Regions from separate parts of the Pseudomonas lurida genome, predicted to be linked through region 1. Evidence: riboswitches for the same ligand, from Rfam matches in the RefSeq annotation. Region 1 holds a riboswitch; each other region holds the start of a gene.
What was found. A riboswitch is a leader RNA that binds a small molecule or an ion and turns the genes downstream of it on or off. The one in region 1 is predicted to bind cobalamin.
Positions count from the first base shown of each region.

Region 2: it holds a riboswitch for cobalamin, as region 1 does, so the genes downstream of both, cobO (cob(I)yrinic acid a,c-diamide adenosyltransferase) here and ATH90_RS18805 (ABC transporter substrate-binding protein) in region 1, are expected to answer to the same signal.
Region 3: it holds a riboswitch for cobalamin, as region 1 does, so the genes downstream of both, cobW (cobalamin biosynthesis protein CobW) here and ATH90_RS18805 (ABC transporter substrate-binding protein) in region 1, are expected to answer to the same signal.

Region 1 covers NZ_PDJB01000001.1:4,158,935-4,163,210, forward strand. Annotated here, with positions in the region: gene ATH90_RS18795 (DNA/RNA non-specific endonuclease) at 1-259, shown strand, start outside; gene ATH90_RS18800 (hypothetical protein) at 824-1,267, opposite strand; cobalamin riboswitch at 1,371-1,565, shown strand; gene ATH90_RS18805 (ABC transporter substrate-binding protein) at 1,682-2,692, shown strand; gene ATH90_RS18810 (FecCD family ABC transporter permease) at 2,689-3,693, shown strand; gene ATH90_RS18815 (ABC transporter ATP-binding protein) at 3,690-4,276, shown strand, end outside.
Region 2 covers NZ_PDJB01000001.1:4,568,220-4,572,495, forward strand. Annotated here, with positions in the region: gene cbiB (adenosylcobinamide-phosphate synthase CbiB) at 1-66, opposite strand, end outside; gene bluB (5,6-dimethylbenzimidazole synthase) at 63-713, opposite strand; gene ATH90_RS20655 (cobyrinic acid a,c-diamide synthase CobB) at 710-2,098, opposite strand; gene cobO (cob(I)yrinic acid a,c-diamide adenosyltransferase) at 2,095-2,706, opposite strand; cobalamin riboswitch at 2,786-3,045, opposite strand; gene ATH90_RS20665 (PQQ-dependent sugar dehydrogenase) at 3,145-4,276, shown strand, end outside.
Region 3 covers NZ_PDJB01000001.1:2,701,278-2,705,553, forward strand. Annotated here, with positions in the region: gene cobM (precorrin-4 C(11)-methyltransferase) at 1-49, opposite strand, end outside; gene ATH90_RS12155 (cobalamin biosynthesis protein) at 119-511, opposite strand; gene ATH90_RS12160 (CbtA family protein) at 508-1,212, opposite strand; gene ATH90_RS12165 (CbtB domain-containing protein) at 1,224-1,412, opposite strand; cobalamin riboswitch at 1,509-1,715, opposite strand; cobalamin riboswitch at 1,842-2,040, shown strand; gene cobW (cobalamin biosynthesis protein CobW) at 2,134-3,195, shown strand; gene cobN (cobaltochelatase subunit CobN) at 3,199-4,276, shown strand, end outside.

The sequences.
Region 1 (4,276 bases):
GAAAGTCGTCGCCTACCTCAGCGACGACGGCAAGCCTTCTGCCAGTGCCTACATGATTGACCAGAGCCGCGAGCTCGGCCAGTTGGACCTGGTGTTCGGCCAGCTCAGGACCTACCAGCGCAGCGTGATCCAGATAGAACGCCTGACCGGCATCCGCTTCGCCAACCTCGCCGACTACGACGGTTTCAGCAACGAAGAACGCGCCACCGGCACACGAATTGAAGCACTGATACAAGGCCCCGAAGACATTCGTCTGTGACCAGCGCTTCAAACAGCACCCACCTGTTAAGCGTCGTCGACAACCATCGCTAACCACGATGCAAAGCGAGCCGCTCTTGATCTTGATCTTGATCTTGATCTTGCTTTTGATTTCAGGCGCCCCATCAAACACGCTGGCCGGAATTCGACAGGGATTTGGGGGGTAAACCGGCAGGGATGCCGGTTTAGCCGCCCCGCGCCATGGAGGGCGCGTGGCGGCGGCCCCCCAAATCCCTGTCGGATTACGGGCACACCGAGCCTAGGCGAGGTGCCGAGTGTTGGGGCAAGAGCCTTTTGGTTACTTTGGGGCTCTTTTCCAAAGTGACCCGCTGTAAGAGCGGAACCAATATCAGCCGTAACCTAAATAACGGATATGTACCCGGTCTGATCCAACATCCAGGTCGGCTATCAGGCCGCCTTCGCGGGCAAGCCCGCTCCCACATTTTTGGATCGCGGGGTGACAGGCAGATGGTGGTTGACGGTCAGGCCGCTTTCGCGAACAAGCCCGCTCCCACATTTCAGGATCGCAGGGTGACAGGCAGCAGGCGAGGCAACGGGCGGGCCCTCATTGCGCATTGATGTAATGAAACTGCGCCTGGGTTTTCTCGACCGCCGCACGCACTTTGTCTTTCTGCGCATCAGTGCCCGAGTAATAAATCTGCATCCCCTTCAAGTCCTGCCCCTCAACGGCTTTGCTGATCACGGCAACATCAACCGGCGTGCTGGCACCGATAATCAAAAAGAACACATCGCCCAAGCGCTTGGCATCGAGCAGTTCTCCCCTGAGGTAGGCGGCGTTTTGCTCACCGGCCATGGAAATCGCCAGGGTATCGCCGAACATCCCGCTTTTGGGGATGCTCATCGAGTGCAAACGGAGTTTGTCCGACCCGGCCGGCATCGACTTGACATAGGCGGTGGCGGCCTCGTCAAGAATCTGTTGTTCAGATTTACCTTGGGCGGCACAACCGGCGAGGGTGGCGACGAGGGCGAGCGCGACGAACGATTTCACTGTGTATTCCTTGTGATAAAGCGATCCATTGGCTGCGCATCATAGGAGCCCCACCATCAAAGAGCTACCGTTGGCTTCACGGCCTCCCGTTAAACCTCGCGATCGACTACCATACCGCGCCGGTTCCCAAACGGGACTAATAGGGAATCCGAAGCGCCGTACCCTCGCGCCAATCGGAACTGCCCCCGCAACTGTAGGTGCTGAGCCTGCTCCTTGATGCCACTGGACCTTGTCCGGGAAGGCCGGAGCCTGGCGACGATGCATCAGTCAGGAGACCTGCCGGCTCACGCTCAATAACTAACCGGCGGGGTGTCCGGGAAGGACACGCTTGCCTGCCTCAACCACAGCGCTCGAGGGTGTATTTCCAAACCGTGCCTCCCCAGTTCCACGTACGGTTCACTCGGAGATTGCTCCATGCTGCCACGCGTTACCGCCCTGCTTACCGGCATTGGCTTCTGTGCCCTGGCCCACGCTGCACCCACCCACTACCCGCTGACGGTGGAAAACTGCGGCAGCACCCTCACCTTCCAGCAAGCCCCTGCCCGCAGCGTGACCATCGGCCAGGCCGCCACCGAAATGCTGTATGCGCTGGGCGTGGGCGACAAGGTGGTGGGCACCTCGCTGTGGTTCAACAGCGTGTTGCCGCAATACAAGGCGCAGAACGACAGCATCGAGCGCCTGGCCAATAATGAGCCGAGCTTCGAGGCCGTGATCGCCAAGCGCCCGCAACTGGTGGCTGCCGAGCTGGAATGGGTGGTCGGGCCACAAGGCGTGGTCGGCACCCGTGAGCAATTTCATGAACTGAAGATTCCCACCTACCTGCTGCCCTCCGACTGCGAAGGCAAGGACAACCTGGTAGGCGCTGACGGCACGCGACTGGAGCCGTTCCACATCGAGACTATTTATAAGAGCATCAGCCAGCTGGCGCAGATTTTCGATGTACAGGATCGTGGCCTGCAGTTGAACGACGCACTCAAGGCCCGCCTGGCCAAGTCCGTCGCCACGGCACAGGGCAAAGGCCTCAAGCAGGCCAGCGCGCTGGTGTGGTTCTCCAGTTCGGAGATGGCCAGCGACCCTTACGTGGCCGGCCACAAAGGCATTCCGGAGTTCATGCTGCAAACCCTCGGCCTGTCCAACGTGGTGCAGTCCGATGAAGAGTGGCCCGCCGTCGGCTGGGAAACCATTGCCAAGGCCAACCCGACCTTCCTGGTGATCGCGCGCATGGACCGCCGCCGCTACCCCGCCGACGACCATGAAAAGAAACTGGCGTTTCTGCGCAGCGACCCGGTGACCCGCAACATGGACGCGGTGAAAAACAACCGCATTATCATCCTCGACGCCCTGGCGTTGCAGGCCAGCATCCGCATGTTCGATGGCCTTGAACAACTGGCCACGGCCATCGACGGCTACGACCTGCCGAAATGATGCGTACCCTGCTCGCCCTGGCCCTGCTCCTCGCCGCCGTACTCGCTGGCGTGGCCATCGGCGAAACCGCCATCTCGCCGCAGGTCGTGCTCCAGGTACTCGCCAACAAACTGTGGGCGGCCGGCTACGTGCTCGACCCCATCGATGAAGGCGTGGTGTGGAACTACCGCCTCACGCGCGCCCTGGTCGCCGCCGCCTGCGGTGCGGGGTTGGCGACCTGCGGGGTGATCCTGCAGTCGCTGTTGCGCAACCCGCTGGCCGATCCGTACCTGCTGGGCATCAGCGCCGGTGCCTCGACCGGCGCGGTGTTGGTGGCGTTGATGGGCGTGGGCGGCGGCTTGATTTCGTTGTCGGCCGGCGCGTTTGTCGGCGCGATGGCAGCATTTGCACTGGTGATCCTGTTGGCGCGTGCCAGTGGTTCGGCCAGCGGCACCGGCCAGATCATCCTCGCGGGCATCGCCGGCTCGCAGCTGTTCAATGCGCTCACCGCGTTCCTGATCACCAAGTCGGCCAGCTCCGAGCAAGCGCGCGGCATCATGTTCTGGCTGCTGGGCAACCTCAGCGGCGTACGCTGGCCCTCGGTGTGGCTGGCCGTGCCGGTGGCTGTCGCTGGCTTGGCCGTGTGCCTGTGGCACCGTCGCGCGCTGGATGCGTTCACCTTCGGCAGCGACTCGGCGGCATCCCTCGGCATCCCGGTGCGCCGCGTGCAGTTTGTACTGGTAGGCTGCGCAGCCCTGGTGACAGCGGTGATGGTGTCGATTGTCGGCTCCATCGGTTTTGTCGGGCTGGTGATTCCCCACGCCGTGCGCCTGCTGCTTGGCACCGGGCATTCGCGCTTGCTGCCGGCGAGTGCCTTGGGTGGCGCGCTGTTTTTGATTGCGGCGGATGTGCTGTCACGCACCTTGATCAAGGGCCAGGTGATACCGGTCGGCGTGGTCACTGCGCTGGTCGGCGCGCCGGTGTTTGCGCTGATCCTGATCGGCCGGAGAAACGCGCGATGACGGTGCTGAGCTGCACGGACCTGGGTTTCAAGGTGCGCGAGGTCGAGCTGCTGCGCGACATCCACCTGGAGGTTCACCTGGGCGAAACCCTCGGTATCGTCGGGCCGAACGGCTCCGGCAAATCCACCCTGCTCAAGTTGCTCGCCGGCTTGCGCACACCGGCGTCCGGCGAGGTGTTATTGGGTGGCCAGCGCTTGGGCAAGCTGTCGCGCCGCGCCATCGCGCAGCAACTGGCGGTGGTGGAACAGCAGGCTGACACCGACGACGCCATCCGCGTGTTCGACGCCGTGGCCCTGGGCCGTACGCCGTGGTTGTCGGCACTGAGCCCCTGGTCCAGCGAAGACGACGCCATCGTGAAACAGGCCTTGCATGACGTCGACGCCACCCACCTGAGCCAACGCGCCTGGCGCAGCCTTTCGGGCGGGGAACGCCAACGTGTGCACATCGCCCGCGCATTGGCGCAACGGCCGCAGATTCTGTTGCTGGATGAGCCGACCAATCACCTGGATATCCAGCACCAACTGGGGATTCTAAAAGGCGTGCAGGGCTTGCCCGTCACCACCTTGATTGCCCTGCATGACCT
Region 2 (4,276 bases), 410 kb from region 1:
GCGCCTCGGTTCGCCCAGCAGCGCATCCAGCGCCACGGCAGCGACACACAACAAGGCCACACTCATTGACTCACTCCCCACGCATTCTCATACACCATGTCACTCAATGGCCGAGGCTCGGTCCAGCCTTCGAGTTGCAACATCGGTGCCGGGTAAAACTCGGTCACCGGCCCAAGGCACAGGACGGCCAGGGGTTTCGCGCCCGGCGGCAAACCCAGCAGATCGGCCAGCGCCTGGGGCTCGAACAGCGAGACCCAGCCCATGCCCAGGCCTTCGACGCGAGCTGCCAGCCACAGGTTCTGGATCGCGCAGGATAACGACGCCATGTCCATTTCCGGCAAGGTACGCCGACCGAAGATGTGCCGCTCGCGATCATCCATCAACGCCGCGACCAGCACTTCGGCACAGTCATGAATGCCTTCGACCTTGAGCTTCATGAATTCGTCGGAGCGCTCGCCGAGGGCCTCGGCGGTGCGTACGCGCTCTTCTTCCACCACCTGTTGAATCTGGCTACGCAAGGTGCGGTCGCTGATACGAATAAAACGCCACGGCTGCATCAGGCCGACACTCGGCGCCTGGTGCGCAGCCTGGAGCAGCCGTTGCAGCAATTCGGGAGCGACAGTGCCGCCGCTGAAGTGGCGCATGTCGCGGCGTTCGGCGATAGCGCGGTAGACGGCCTGGCGATCGGCCTCGGGAAAGGCGTTATCGGTCATGGCCTCTTCGCGGGCGAGCCCGCTCCCACAGGTTGATTGGTGAACACTGTCGATGTGGGCGCCGGCTTGTCGGCGATAACGGTCTCAAGGCTCGGCGCAAACAAGGCCGCTACCGCAGCCGGATTCGACGGGAAATAAAAATGCACGTAGGACGCGGTCATCCGCCCCTGCCGATACACCGCCTCGGCACCGCGCCCGCCATTGGGGCTCAGGCCACGGGCAATCGGCTGCCACTCGGTGCTGGTCAGGGAATGATGATAGGTGTGGCCACGCAGCGTGCCTTCAGGCAGGTCGACACTTTGCAGGGCCAGCGCCGCGAGTTTCTTTTGCATCACGGCATCGCCCTGCAGCAGGCCGACCAGTTCGGCGCGGGTGCCGTCGACGTCGGTCAGCGAGTCGAGCAGGTAGAGCATGCCGCCGCACTCGGCGAGCAAGGGTTTGCCGGCCGCGTGGTGAGCACGAATGGCGTCGAGCATCGAAGTGTTTTCCGACAGCGCCTGATGGTGCAATTCCGGGTAACCGCCGGGCAGGTAGAGGCTGTCGGCGTCAGGCAATTGGCGATCATGGATCGGCGAGAAGAAACTCAACTCGGCCCCCATCGCACGCAGCAGGTCGAGGCTGGCGCCGTAGGTAAAGGCGAAGGCTTCGTCACGCGCCACGGCGATGCGCACGCCTTTGAGCAAGGGCTCAGCCTCGATCACTTGCGGTGCGGCAAAGGTCACGGGCGGCGGCAAGGCCACTTCGCAACTGCTGCCCAACGCCTGGGCAGCAGCGTCCAGGCGCACGTCGAGGTCATTGAGTTCGCTCGCCTGCACCAGGCCGAGGTGGCGGCTGGGCAACTCGATACCGGTCTCGCGGGACAACGCACCGTACCAGCGCAGGCCTTCGGTGAGGCTACCTTCGAGCAATTGCGCATGGCGCAGGGTGCCGACACGGTTAGCCAGTACACCGGCGAACGGCAGATCCGGCTGATAACGCGCCAGGCCCAAGGCCAACGCGCCAAATGTCTGCGCCATGGCCGTGCCGTCGATCACGCCCAGCACCGGCACGCCAAAGTGTCGCGCCAGGTCGGCGCTGGACGGCGTGCCATCGAACAGGCCCATGACGCCTTCGATCAGGATCAGGTCGGCGTCCTGCGCCGCTTCCCACAGCAAGCGGCGACTTTCCTGCTCACCCACCATCCACATGTCCAATTGATACACCGGCGCACCGCTGGCGCGCTCGTGGATCATCGGGTCAAGGAAGTCCGGACCGCATTTGAACACGCGCACCTTGCGCCCCAGGTTGCGGTGCAAGCGGGCCAGCGCCGCGGTGACAGTGGTTTTGCCCTGGCCGGATGCCGGTGCGGCGATCAGGACAGCAGGGCAATGACGGGGCTGATTCAAAGTTCGACGCCCTTCTGTGCCTTGATACCGGCCTGGAACGCGTGCTTGAGCATGCCCATTTCGGTGACCGTGTCACCCATTTCGATCAACTCTGGCTTGGCGCCACGGCCGGTGACCACCACGTGCTGCATCGGAGGGCGGGCTTGCAGGTCGCTGAGGACTTGGTCGAGGTCGAGGTAACCGTGCTTGAGCGCGATGTTCAGTTCGTCCAGCACCACCAGGCCGACGGCCGGGTCTTGCAGCAACTCGCGGGACACCGCCCAGGCGGCCTCGGCGGCAGCGATATCGCGCTGGCGGTCCTGGGTTTCCCAGGTGAAGCCTTCGCCCATCACGTGGAAGCGCACTTGCTCAGGGAAGCGGCGGAAGAACAATTCTTCACCGGTGCTGTTACGCCCCTTGATGAACTGCACCACACCGCACTGCATGCCGTGGCCCATGGCCCGGGCCAGCATGCCGAACGCGGAACTGCTTTTGCCCTTGCCGTTGCCGGTCAATACCAGCAACAAACCGCATTCGTTGGGGGAATTGGCGATGCGCTCGTCGATCACGGCTTTTTTGCGCAGCATGCGTGCCAGGTGGCGTTCGTCGCGGTCGGGGGAATCGGTCATGGCAGCTCTCCGTTGGGGCTGGACAAAAACGGCGGGCAGGAAAAAAGAAAAACAGACAGCCAAGCATCGCCCACCGTGATGCTGTTGGATGTTTCAGGCCGGTCTCCGGGCTCATGAGTGGTGCGCCTGCTGTGTAGAGAGAGCAGGTGCTGGCCGACGCGGCGCCTTCCCATATCGCGGGCGATACAGTGGCAAAAAGCAGCGTCTTGTCTCATTTACCGTTGCGGGGGCAGCGCCGGAATCGCGGCAACACTGTGTACAAGTGCGCTCACTCACCGGCTTCCCTGTTTCACTCCGTCGACCCATGGGTCACAGAGCACCTGTAACAAGCGGCGAAGGTTAGTGGGTTGGGGGTGGAGCGTCAATTAAAGCTGACCTTACACTTGAACCATCGCACCGCCGCCCTCCTCTACCGTTACAGGTATCAAGGAGAACACCATGCATAAAACCAGACTCGCCCTACTCATCATGGTCGCCGGCACCCTCGCCGCCTGCGGTGAAAGCTCCACGCTTCAGGTCTCCGACGGCACCGGGCCTTCGCCCAAGTTGCCGGAACCGAACAAAACCCTGATCCCCACCGTCAACATCGCACCGGCCATCGGCTGGCCCGAGGGCGCGAAACCAACGGCTGCCGCTGGCACCCAGGTGGCGGCGTTCGCTGAGGGCCTGGACCACCCGCGTTGGCTGTACGTACTGCCCAATGGCGACGTGCTGGTGGCGGAAACCAACGCACCACCCAAGCCGGATGACGCCAAGGGCATTCGTGGCTGGGTCATGGAAAAAGTCATGGGCCGCGCCGGTGCAGGGGTGCCGAGCCCGAATCGCATCACACTGCTGCGTGACGCCGATCACGACGGCGTCGCGGAAACCCGCACGGTTTTCCTGGAGAACCTCAATTCGCCGTTTGGCATGACACTGGTCGGCAACGACCTGTACGTGGCCGACTCGGACAAGCTGCTGCGCTTCCCCTATCAACCGGGCGAAACCACGATCAAGCAAGCAGGCACCAAAGTTGTCGACCTACCAGGCGGCAGCATCAACCACCACTGGACCAAGAACGTGGTGGCCAGCAAGGACGGTAGCAAGCTGTATGTGAGCGTCGGCTCCAACAGCAATGTCGGGGAAAACGGGCTTGAAGCCGAACAGGGTCGGGCAGCGATCTGGGAAGTGGATCGCGCCAGCGGCGAGCATCGCATCTTTGCCTCCGGCCTGCGCAACCCGAACGGCATGGCCTGGGAGCCCCAGAGCGGCCAGCTGTGGACTGCCGTCAATGAGCGTGACGAGATCGGCAGCGACCTGGTGCCGGACTACATCACTTCAGTCAAGGATGGCGCCTTCTACGGCTGGCCGTTCAGCTATTACGGGCAGCACATCGATGTGCGCGTGACACCGCAGAATCTGGACCTGGTGGCCAAGGCGATTGCGCCGGACTACGCCGTGGGCCCGCACACGGCGTCTCTGGGGCTGACGTTCGCCGAGGGCAGCAAACTCCCGGCGCAGTTCAGCAACGGCGCGTTCATCGGCCAGCATGGTTCGTGGAATCGCAAGCCACACAGTGGCTACAAGGTGA
Region 3 (4,276 bases), 1.5 Mb from region 1:
TGATCAATTCCGGGTCGCCGGGGCCTGCGCCGATGAAGTAGACGGTCATGGAAAATCCTGATGGAAAACGGGCGAGCATGAAGGATGCTCATGATCGGAAGGGGCGATTATCAGATTTTTACCCGGCGCATGCCAATGCAAAGGTGGCCCGGGCAGTCTTTTTGCGGGTGATCAGCAAGCGGGCAGGGGCGTTGCCGAGCTGTTCCGCCAAGGCCAGGGCGGCGCTTTCGGCGATGCCATAACAGCCGGTATGGGCAAACACAACGTCCGACTTGTGGCTCAGGCGGTGTTCAAAAACCGCCAACTGCTCGGCGCTGAAGCACTGCAACGGCAGTTCCAGCGCTTTGGCCAGTGCCAGGAGGCCTGGTTCATTCTGTTTGCGGTCGATAGTGGCCAGCGCGGTGATGCTGTCGCGCTCGATACCGCCCTCGGCGAGGGCGCTATCAAACAAGGCCAGCAGTGCGTGAAGATCACACCCTTGCTGGCACCCCAGGCCGACCACTCGTGTCATGCGGAGTATTGATCGTCGCGGTTGCGGCGAAACAACCAAGCGCTGATCAGGCCCAGGGCCAGCCAGAATGCGACGTTGGTCAGTTGTGAAGCGATTTTGAACTGCGCTTCCAGGGCTTGCGGTGCCAGCATCGAATGCACCTCTGGCTGCGGCGCGCCGATCACGTGCGGTACCGCGATAATCGCCACGCCCAGCACTTTGAGCAGCCAGTTGCGACCAAATACGATCAGTGCGATACCGGCGGCGGTAGACGCGGCGGTGCCGATCCACCAGGTCTGGCGCAGCGCCAGGTCGGCGGCGGCGGTGCCCGGCAACTCAGGCGGCAGGCCCAAGGTAGGTGCCAGCACGAACGTCGCATAACCGGCCAGGCCCCAGAGCAGGCCCTGGGCCGTGCGGGTCGGTGCGCGCAGGGTATAGAGGCCGGCCAGCATCAGCGCAAAACCGACGGCGACCACCAGGTTGCCACCTGTGGTGGACAGGACGCGCTGCCAGCCATTTTCCGGCTCCCAGGCTTCGGCATCGTGGGTGTGGGCGGCAGCACCTTCGGCATGTTGATGGGCCACTTCAGTGGCGGCCGGGGCGTTTTCATAGGTTTCCGCCTGCAGTATCAGCGGGGCGACCCAGAAGCTTTGCAGCAAGGTCAGCAGCAGGGCGGCCAGAAGGCCGGTGAAACCGGCGGTTTGCGCAATACGCTTGATCATGTCGGCAGGTCTCAGTGGCACGGGAACGCGGCGCTGTGGCGGGTATCGTGGGCGGCGTTGTGCACCGCCTCGATGTGCGAGAAACCGGCGAAATACACCAGGCACGCACCCAGGATCGACGCGCCGATGGCGGCGGTCAGGCGTTGGCCCAGGGTAGCGGAGCTGCTGGTGGTGTGTGAGGTGCTGCTGATGATCGACATGGCGCGTCCCTTCTGGGTGTCAGGGTGAAACGAGCGCATGAAAACCCCGCGAGCCAGGCACGCAGGGTTCTGAACAGCGCCCGCCCACCGCGGGTTTGTTATCTGAATTTTCGGGCCGGTCTCCGGGCTTGCGAGGGGGCTCCTGGGGAGTCCTCAAAGCGTCGCCTTCCCATGCATTTGCACAGTGGCCGTGACACTTCGCTCGCTTACCGTTGCGGGGGCAGCACCGGACTGGTCATATCGCTATGACGCACCGGTTTCCCGTTTCACCCTGTGAAGGGCACCCGAAACAAGGTGTGTAGGAGAGCATGGGCGCAGGATGGGAGTCAATTGAGTTGTTGGGTGCCTATCCGTTACCTGAATATCGGATAGGTACACGAGCGAGCCCAGCCAAGCCCAACCCATCATTGACCATCCCCCAAGCACTGCGTAGCCTTGCACCCTCGAGGTTCTTCAGCCCAGGCCGAAGCTAAGAAGGGAACGCGGTCCAAGCCGCGGCTGCCCCCGCAACTGTAAAGGGTTTATCTGACTGCCACGCCACTGCCATCCGGCGGGAAGGCGCAGCCAGCGCCGGTCGCAAGACCCGCATGCCCCAAGCCAGGAGACCTGCCTCGTAACCGATTTTCCAATTCAACCGGGCGGGGTGATCCGGTGACGAAATCCGCTGCTGCGCGCCGTCGCAGGGCCTATCGTCCCGTATGCCCGCCCCCAAGGGCATCCGATGAAAACACTGGCCAAACTTCCCGTCACCATCGTTACCGGCTTCCTCGGTTCGGGCAAAACCACCTTGTTGCGCCACATGCTCGACAACGCGCAGGGCCGCCGCATTGCGGTCATCGTCAATGAGTTCGGCGAGTTGGGCATCGACGGTGAGATCCTCAAGCAGTGCTCCATCGGTTGCACTGAAGAAGAGGCCAACGGCCGCGTGTACGAACTGGCCAACGGCTGCCTGTGCTGCACGGTGCAAGAAGAGTTTTTCCCGGTGATGCGCGAATTGGTCGCCCGTCGTGGTGACCTCGACCATATCCTCATCGAAACCTCCGGCCTGGCCCTGCCAAAACCGTTGGTACAAGCCTTTCAATGGCCAGAAATCCGCAGCGCCTGCACGGTTGACGCGGTGATCACCGTGGTCGACAGCCCGGCCGTGGCCGCTGGCACCTTCGCCGCATTCCCGGACCAGGTCGATGCCCAGCGCAAACTCGACCCGAACCTGGACCACGAATCGCCACTGCATGAGCTGTTCGCTGACCAGTTGGCCAGCGCCGACCTGGTGATCCTCAACAAGACCGACCTGATCAGCGCCGAAGACCTGGCCCGCGTGCGCCTGGAAGTCGCCGAAGAACTGCCACCCGCGGTGAAGATCGTCGAAGCCAGCAGCGGTCGCTTGCCGTTGGACGTGCTGATTGGCGTGGGTGCCGGCTCCGAAGAACATATCGACGGCCGCCACAGCCATCACGATCATCACCACGAGGGTGAAGACGACCACGACCACGATGCGTTTGACTCGATCTCCATCGACCTGCCACAAGCTGACGAAGCGCTGCTGCTCGAGGCCCTGACGCAACTGGTGGTGCAACACGGCATCCTGCGCGTCAAAGGTTTCGCTGCTATCCCGAACAAGCCGATGCGCCTGCTGATCCAGGGCGTGGGCACGCGTTTCGACAAGCATTTCGACCGTGCCTGGGGCGCCGACGAAGCGCGCGTCACGCGCTTGGTGCTGATCGGCCAGGAGCTCGATGCGGCGGGCCTTGAAGCGCAATTGCGCGCCGCGCTCAGCGTCTAACCCATGCACCTGCTCAGGACCCAGCCCGGTGGTTTCGTCTCGGACGACAACATTGCCGACCTCGGCCAGACCCCCGCTGAACTGGTGATCCTGTGCAGCGGTGATTCGAGCCTGGCGCTGCTGGCCGAAGCGGCCCAGCAGCTGCCCGACGACTACCCCAGTTTTCGCCTGGCCAACCCGATGCAGGTGCAGAACCATGCCTCCGTCGACCTGTACGTCGATGAAGTGCTGCGCCACGCCAAGGTCATCCTGATCTCGCTGCATGGCGGCATCGGTTATTGGCGCTACGGCATCGAGCGCCTGGTGGAACTGGCCGAGCGCGGCGTGCAGTTGATTCTGGTGCCGGGGGATGACAGACCGGACCCGGAGCTCAGTGACCTGAGCACCGTTGGCGTACAAGCGCGTGATCGCCTCTGGCACTTCCTGCGCCAGGGCGGCCTGGCGAATGCGCTGAATTTCTATCGCTGCCTGGCCAGTGGTTACCTGGGCCGGGACTACGCCTGGGAAGCGCCACAAACCCTGCCGCGCACGGCGATTTATCACCCGCATCACGCCAGTGCATGCCTGCATGATTGGCAGGCCGACTGGAGCGCGGACTGGCCGGTGGCGGCGGTGCTGTTCTATCGCTCCCATTTGCAGGCGGCCAATACCGGGTTTATCGACGTGTTCTGCCAGCGCTTGCAGGCTGCGGGCCTTAACCCGTTGCCCATGGCGGCGGCCAGTTTGAAAGAGCCCGGCTGCCTGGCGGTGGTCGAGGACGTGCTGGATGAGGTAGGCGCGGCGGTGATCCTCAACACCACAGGCTTTGCCCAATCCAGCCCCGAAGCGCCGCATTTACGCCCGTTTCGCCGTAATATCCCGGTGATCCAGGCCATTTGCGCCCAAGACAACCAGCCCGGCTGGGAGGCCAGCGAGCAGGGCCTCGGCCCGCGTGACCTGGCGATGCATATCGCCTTGCCCGAACTGGACGGGCGCATCATCAGCCGGCCGATCAGTTTCAAGGACCTGGCCTGGCGCAGTGAGCGCAGCCAGTCGGACGTGGTCTGCTACCGCGCCGCGCCCGAGCGCATGGATTTTGTCG